Regions from separate parts of the Mesobacillus sp. QJM3NY_10 genome, predicted to be linked through region 3. Evidence: riboswitches for the same ligand, from Rfam matches in the RefSeq annotation. Region 3 holds a riboswitch; each other region holds the start of a gene.
The links. Region 3 has a riboswitch for thiamine pyrophosphate ahead of AC0VX7_RS05105 (3-oxoacyl-ACP reductase). Riboswitches for the same ligand answer to the same signal wherever they lie in the genome.
Positions count from the first base shown of each region.

Region 1: another riboswitch for thiamine pyrophosphate. It lies ahead of thiC (phosphomethylpyrimidine synthase ThiC); the one in region 3 lies ahead of AC0VX7_RS05105 (3-oxoacyl-ACP reductase).
Region 2: another riboswitch for thiamine pyrophosphate. It lies ahead of tenA (thiaminase II); the one in region 3 lies ahead of AC0VX7_RS05105 (3-oxoacyl-ACP reductase).

Region 1 is NZ_CM149675.1:2,136,847-2,139,170, reverse strand. It holds gene thiC (phosphomethylpyrimidine synthase ThiC) at 1-1,126, opposite strand, end outside; TPP riboswitch at 1,252-1,366, opposite strand; gene AC0VX7_RS10740 (hypothetical protein) at 1,475-1,990, opposite strand; gene AC0VX7_RS10735 (hypothetical protein) at 2,121-2,324, shown strand, end outside.
Region 2 is NZ_CM149675.1:2,399,499-2,401,822, reverse strand. It holds gene AC0VX7_RS12135 (hypothetical protein) at 781-996, opposite strand; TPP riboswitch at 1,161-1,271, shown strand; gene tenA (thiaminase II) at 1,351-2,022, shown strand; gene AC0VX7_RS12125 (DUF2935 domain-containing protein) at 2,081-2,324, opposite strand, start outside.
Region 3 is NZ_CM149675.1:1,012,094-1,014,417, forward strand. It holds gene pepT (peptidase T) at 1-312, opposite strand, end outside; gene AC0VX7_RS05095 (hypothetical protein) at 436-576, shown strand; gene AC0VX7_RS05100 (hypothetical protein) at 578-721, shown strand; TPP riboswitch at 789-898, shown strand; gene AC0VX7_RS05105 (3-oxoacyl-ACP reductase) at 975-1,736, shown strand; gene thiM (hydroxyethylthiazole kinase) at 1,753-2,324, shown strand, end outside.

The DNA.
Region 1 (2,324 bases), 1.1 Mb from region 3:
GTTCTGCAAATTGGGCTTCATCATTGGCATCGGCAATTGATCCAGGACGCAAGCCATCCCCCAAAGAAAAGGCCACATCATAGGTTTTCATGATTTCGCAGATTTCTTCAAAGTGCGTATATAAAAAGTTTTCTTTATGATGATGCAAGCACCATTGAGCCATGATCGAGCCGCCACGCGATACGATTCCGGTCAATCGCTTTGCTGTCAGCGGAACGTATCTCAACAAAACTCCTGCATGGATGGTAAAATAGTCAACGCCCTGTTCCGCCTGTTCGATCAAGGTGTCTCTGTATACTTCCCACGTAAGATCTTCGGCAATGCCGTTCACCTTTTCAAGCGCCTGATAGATCGGAACGGTGCCGACCGGAACAGCAGAGTTTCTGATAATCCATTCACGAGTTGTATGAATGTTTTTTCCGGTAGACAAATCCATGATTGTATCTGCACCCCAGCGAGTTGCCCAGGTCATTTTTTCCACTTCTTCTTCGATAGAGGAGGTAACGGCCGAGTTCCCAATGTTCGCATTGATTTTCACATGAAAATTCCTGCCGATAATCATCGGTTCCGTCTCAGGATGATTGATATTGGCAGGAATGATCGCCCTGCCTCTAGCTACTTCAGAACGTACAAATTCAGGATCCATGTTTTCCCGGATGGCGATGAACTCCATCTCAGGTGTAATGATTCCCTTTTTGGCATAGTGAAGCTGAGTAACATTCTTTCCGCTTTTTGCTCTAAATGTCTTGCGGGATAGTCCCGGAAAAACTTTGTGATTAGCACGAGGGTCATGTTCATCATGGTAGCCGTTATCCTCAGGCTTTATTTCTCGCCCGTCATACTCTTCAACATCTCCACGTTCCTGAATCCACCGGCTTCTCAGTGCAGGAAGACCTTTTCTTAGATCTGCAATGTACGTAGGATCCGTATAAGGGCCGCTCGTATCATACACGCGAACCGGCTCATTAATTTCCTCTCCAAAACTTCCGCTGGTTGGGCTTAATTCGATTTCACGCATCGGTACTCTAATATCGTGCTGAGACCCCTCCACATAGACCTTTTTGCTCCCAGAAAAGCTTGACATAATTGCAATGCTGTCCTGGTTTAATGAGTTTGCTGTCGTCATTGATCATCTCTCCCTTTTTAAAATGTTGGGACGAGATCTGGTCACAAAGAAGTTCTCTAGTATGTAAAAAAGCCGGTCCACATAAATATGGACCGGCTTAACCGCGAATGTTTTTTGCACAAAAATCTTGTACAATCTAACTTCCCCACGCTGGTATGATCCAGATCAGGTCCAAAGAGTCAAGAAACTTTAGCGCGTTCCTTTCTCAGCCCAAGCCATTGGGCACCCCTAGTTACTGCTATTCAGTTCACTTATTAGTATACAGAATTCAGAAAAAAAGGAAAGGATTTAGGTTAAATTTGTTAAGATGGTTTCCCGAGATAGATGATTTAGTACTTATTCAATCTTTCAATCAATTGAATTAGCTATTTCAACAAAAACCTCAGGCGTCACATGATTGGATACTCTTTTATCGATGCTAAAAATGTATTGCCAGCCGTCTTGTTCAAGGACAAACAGATTGAAACCCCCAACATTTGCAAACATTGCATTGTTACCGTTCTTTAGTTTAAAGGTGTTTTCACCTTTCATTGGAATCCTGTAGTTAATAGGGCGAACATCAATTTTATAGTGACTTTCAGGCGAATTTTCATTTAAAAATTGGAGTTCTAAAGTGTCATTCACATCCCCTTCTAAGTCATTGAACCTTCCAAAATGATGTGTAAATTCTATAGGTGGAACTCTCAAAGGTAACTTTAAATCCTGATTGAAATGATGTTCAAATTGTTGCACGGCCTCTTCAACCGTTTTATAGCCTATTTCTATGTAGATTTTTTCAAATGGGCTTGGCCTGGCACTCACTGTATCGCTATGCACACCAATTATAATAATGAAAAACAGGAAACTTGCTAACCTGTGGTACATAAACATCACCCTATGTTATGTTTTGGTTAATTTCCCCCGACTCAATAGCATCTATCCTCGTAAAGGATCATTCCAGTCAAAATTACTAATTTATGGTAAAATAAATAAATTCATTATATGGAGGACATTTATGTATACATATGGAACTTTCGTTACCGATGGAGCATTTACACTTATGCGGCCAATATTCTTCACCCTGCTGAGTCTATCAATCTTGCTATTTATAATGATCCTTTCACCCAAGTTGCGCGAAAAGTTGCTGAAGGGTTTCAACGTTGTAAGTCTATCCTTCATTTTGGGGGTTATCACTGTCCAAGTCACCTATTATGATGCA
Region 2 (2,324 bases), 1.4 Mb from region 3:
CGAACCTAACCCTACTTCGGACAATTTCCGCTTGTACAGTCGAAATTTTGTCCGAACTTAACCCTACTTCAGATAATTTCCACTTGTACGGTCGGGACTTTGTCCGAACCTGACCCTACTTCAGACAATTTCCGCTTGAACGGCCGGGGCTTTGTCCGAACTTGATCCGACTTCGGACAATTTCCGCTTGAACGGCCGGGGTTTTGTCCGAACCTGACCCAACTTCAGATAATTTTCCCCTTGTTCGGTCGGGAATTTGTCCGAACCTGACCCTACTTCAGACAATTTCCCCTTGTTCGGTCGGGATTTTGTCCGAACCTAACCCTACTTCGGACAGATTGCGCTTAATCGGTCGAGATTTTGTCCGAACCTGACCCTACTTCAGACAATTTTCGCTTGTACGGTCGGGGTTTTGTCCGAACCTAACCTTACTTCGGACGGGTTGTGCTTAATCGGTCGAGATTTTGTCCGAACCTGACCCTACTTCAGACAATTTTCGCTTGTACGACCGAGATTTTGTCCGAACCTGACCCTACTTCAGACAATTTCCCCTTGTTCGGTCGGGATTTTGTCCGAACCTGACCCTACTTCAGACAATTTCCGCTTGAACGGCCGGGGTTTTGTCCGAACCTGACTCGACTTCGGACAATTTCCGCTTGATCGCCCTGAAATTTGTCCGAACTTGCCCCGACTTCGGACAAATTACGCTTAATTTACGTTCATTTTGTCCGAAGGTGATCTTGTGTTCAAAAACAGCCCTCGATTGCCTATACAACAGAATTAAATCTTTGCCATCTCGCTTTTACGTCCTTTGATCAATCGTAAACGGGGCAGCTTGCCTTCTTTCCGGAATAAAGAGAACATGGCGAAATTAAATGCCGCAAGGAACAGTGAAAGTACAGCATGCTGGAATCCATGTGATACCAATGCGAGGAATCCGCTTACAAGACAATATAGACCAACAATTAAATAAAAGTACATAAGAAGTTTTCCCACTTCTCATTCCCCCACTTTTTCGTATGTATTTTTTATATTAACAGAATTTAATAAAAAATGTCACATAATGTTCACAATTAGCCCCAAACTTTTTCACAATTTATTAACACTTGACTCTTACATCAGCCTTGCTATTATGATTAAAGATGAATTAAATATCTAAATTTTACCACTAGGGGTGCCTTTGATTTAAAGGCTGAGATTAAAGTGAGACTTTGAGACCCTTGGAACCTGATCTGGTTTACACCAGCGTAGGAAAGTGGACTTTGGGACATTTTTTATTGTGCCAATACAACCACTTTCTTTGAAAGTGGTTTTTTTATTGGGTTAAAAAGGATGAGGAGGAGCTTTTAAATGACAAAATTCACTGAAGTATTAAGACACGAAGCAGAGCCAATATGGCAGGCAAATTTTGACCACCCTTTTATTAAGGGAATCGCTAATGGAAATTTAGCATTGGAGTCCTTTCGCTATTATGTTCTACAGGATTCCTATTATCTTTCCCATTTTGCCAGGATACAGGCAATTGGAGCAGCGAGAGCATCCGATTTGTTCACGACTTCCAGAATGGCAGCACATTCACTGGGGACTTATGAGGCTGAGCTTGGTCTGCACGAAAATTTCCTAAAGCAATTGAGAGTAACAAAACAAGAATTAGATGAGTTCATCCCTTCTCCCACTGCCTATGCTTACACATCACATCTTTATCGGGTTGCTGCTTCTGGAAGCCTCGCTGAAATCATTGCAGCGATTCTGCCGTGCTACTGGATTTATTATGATATTGGACAATTGCTAAAGGACTCCACTCCAAATGTCCAAATATATCAAGAATGGATTAATGCATATGGAGGAGAATGGTTCAGTGAATTGGTAAATGAGCAATTAAGCAGACTAAATGTACTTGCATTGGAAGCGCCAAAATCAGAACAAGAAAAGATGAAACAGCATTTTATCATCAGCAGCCAGTATGAATTCATGTTCTGGGACATGGCCTACAATCAAGAAAAATGGCCTGTTTCACAATAAAGTTGGACATTTAAAAACAACGGGTTTTTGCCCGTTGTTTTAATCCATTATTTTTTTACTAAAAAGACGGCTTAGACAAAGAGCAATTTCCTACTAAAGCCTGCAACCTAGGTTCATAGTAACTTAAATTAGCGAGGAAGTAGCATGTTTCTGGAAAGTGATGCTCTAGGAAGCGGAGGTTGGTCTTATTCAAAATCGTATCTTCTTTGTACTTCTCGACCATATTTTTAATGAACTGATTCATTTCCAGTGTCGTCTTTCCTACTTCATAAATGAATTCCTGCTGGCGGGCAAAGCCTGGC
Region 3 (2,324 bases):
GATTTGATTTCCATCGAAGTTTTCCACAACCTGCGGATTGACATTTTTGCCGGTAAAATCAGTTGCCGTATCGACATGGGCAAGGAATCCGATTGTTGGAACCTCTTTATCGGTATTGGCAGGAAGTGTCGCCATCACATAACCATTCCCGTCAATCGTCACTTCTGACATTCCAATCGTTTTTAATTCCTCGACAAGCATGTTGGCAAGAGTCAACTGGCCTTCTGTCGATGGAGTGGTTTCACTGTTTTCATTCGACTGGGTGTCCACTTTGACATATGAGGTGAATCTTTCGATGATTTCATTCTTCATATACTTTCAACTCCCATTACTATGTATATTTTCATATTAGCATAGAACATCAGAAACGCCATTTTAAAGGAATCTCAAAATTCAATTTTTAAGGTATAATGGTGAAAAGGAGGCTGGGGAATTATGGGATATATATTAACCGCCATTGTCCTGACTGTCGTGTTTTATTCGATCTATAAAATAATCACATCCGGAAAATTGCCGAGCAACAACTATACTCCATTTGATGATATTGCAGAAGGGAAAGTTGATAAGGATGAATGAATTGGGTATCATCGCACTCTTGTTATTGTTCCTGTGGTCCATCACGAAAACGCTGGAAAAATTGGCTGACAGAATCATGAAAAAACAGGATCAACAATATGAGCTGCTAAAAGAAATCAAAGATTTATTAAATAACGAAGAATAGCAGAATATGAACTTTTCACTTTACATATAAAAGAGTTAAGGCTAGGATAAAGACAATTGAATATTCGATTTACTACTAGGGGTGCCCTGCTGCGGGCTGAGAGAAAGACGCTAAGTCTTTTAACCCTTCGGACCTGATCTGGGTAATACCAGCGTAGGAAAGTAGTGTGAGAGATGTTTTCTTTCTTACTTTGCTTTTAAGCCAGGTCCTTTCAAGGATCTGGCTTTTTTATTTTTTCAAGGAGGTTTTATCAATGAAACTAAAAGATCAGGTTGTTCTAGTGACTGGCGGAAGCCGGGGACTGGGGGCAGAAACGGTAAAGGCGTTTGCAAGGGAGGGTGCGCGAGTCGTTATTAACTATTTCCAGAACGAAGAAAAGGCAAAGGATCTGGAAGCAATGATTGGTGAGAATGCCCTTGCTGTAGGGGCGGATGTAAGAGACCCAGCACAGGTTCAAAGCATGTTCAGGCAGGCAAAGGAGCATTTTGGCTCTCCTATCACGACAATTGTGAATAACGCTCTTGTGAATTTCAAATTTGACCCTGTGGCAAACAAGGATGCTTTTGCAGTTGGCTGGGAGGACTATCATCAGCAGCTTGAGGGAGCGATACGCGGTGCATTGAATACGATACAGTCGGGACTTCCAGACATGAAAGAATTAAAGTTTGGCAAAATCATCAACATTGGCACGAACCTGTTCCAGAACCCGGTTGTCGCTTATCACGACTATACAACAAGTAAAGCTGCCTTGTTGGGGTTCACCAGGAATATGGCAAGTGATCTCGGGAAATATGGCGTTACTGTCAATATGGTTTCCGGAGGATTACTTAAAAAGACCGACGCAAGCTCTGCTACTTCGGAGGAAATATTCGAGCTCATCGAATCATCAACACCGCTTAGAAAGGTGACCGAACCGGCTGAAGCTGCAGATGTGATATTGTTCTTTGCATCACCATGGGCACGTGCGGTTACCGGACAAAATCTGGTCGTTGACGGCGGCCTTGTGATGGATTAAGAAGGAGGGATTTTACATGGAGGCAAGAGAGATTGCTAGTTTGCTTGAAAAAGTTCGGAGGGAGAATCCGCTCGTCCATAACATTACCAATGTTGTGGTCACCAATTTTACCGCCAATGGCTTGCTGGCTCTTGGGGCGTCCCCGGTAATGGCATATGCCCAAGAGGAGGTTGCCGAAATGGCGAGGATAGCCGGGAGTGTTGTTCTCAATATCGGCACGCTGAGGCCAGAAGTCGTAGAGTCTATGCTGATTGCGGGCAATGCGGCAAATAAACAGGGAGTGCCGATTATTCTTGATCCGGTTGGTGCAGGGGCTACCACCTATCGTACCGAAACGGCAAGAAGACTTATGGAAGAATTAGAGGTTTCGATCATCCGAGGAAATGCGGCGGAGATTGCGAATGTTGCGGGAGAAAGCTGGAGCATACGCGGCGTTGATGCGGGAGAATCTGGCGGGGATGTTTTCAAGTTGGCCGTATCCGCTGCGGAAAAACTCAAGACAATTGTCGTGGTTACTGGCAAAGAAGATATTGTTACAGATGGCAAGACCACTTTTATTGGGCATAACGGGCATCCGCTGCTGACGAA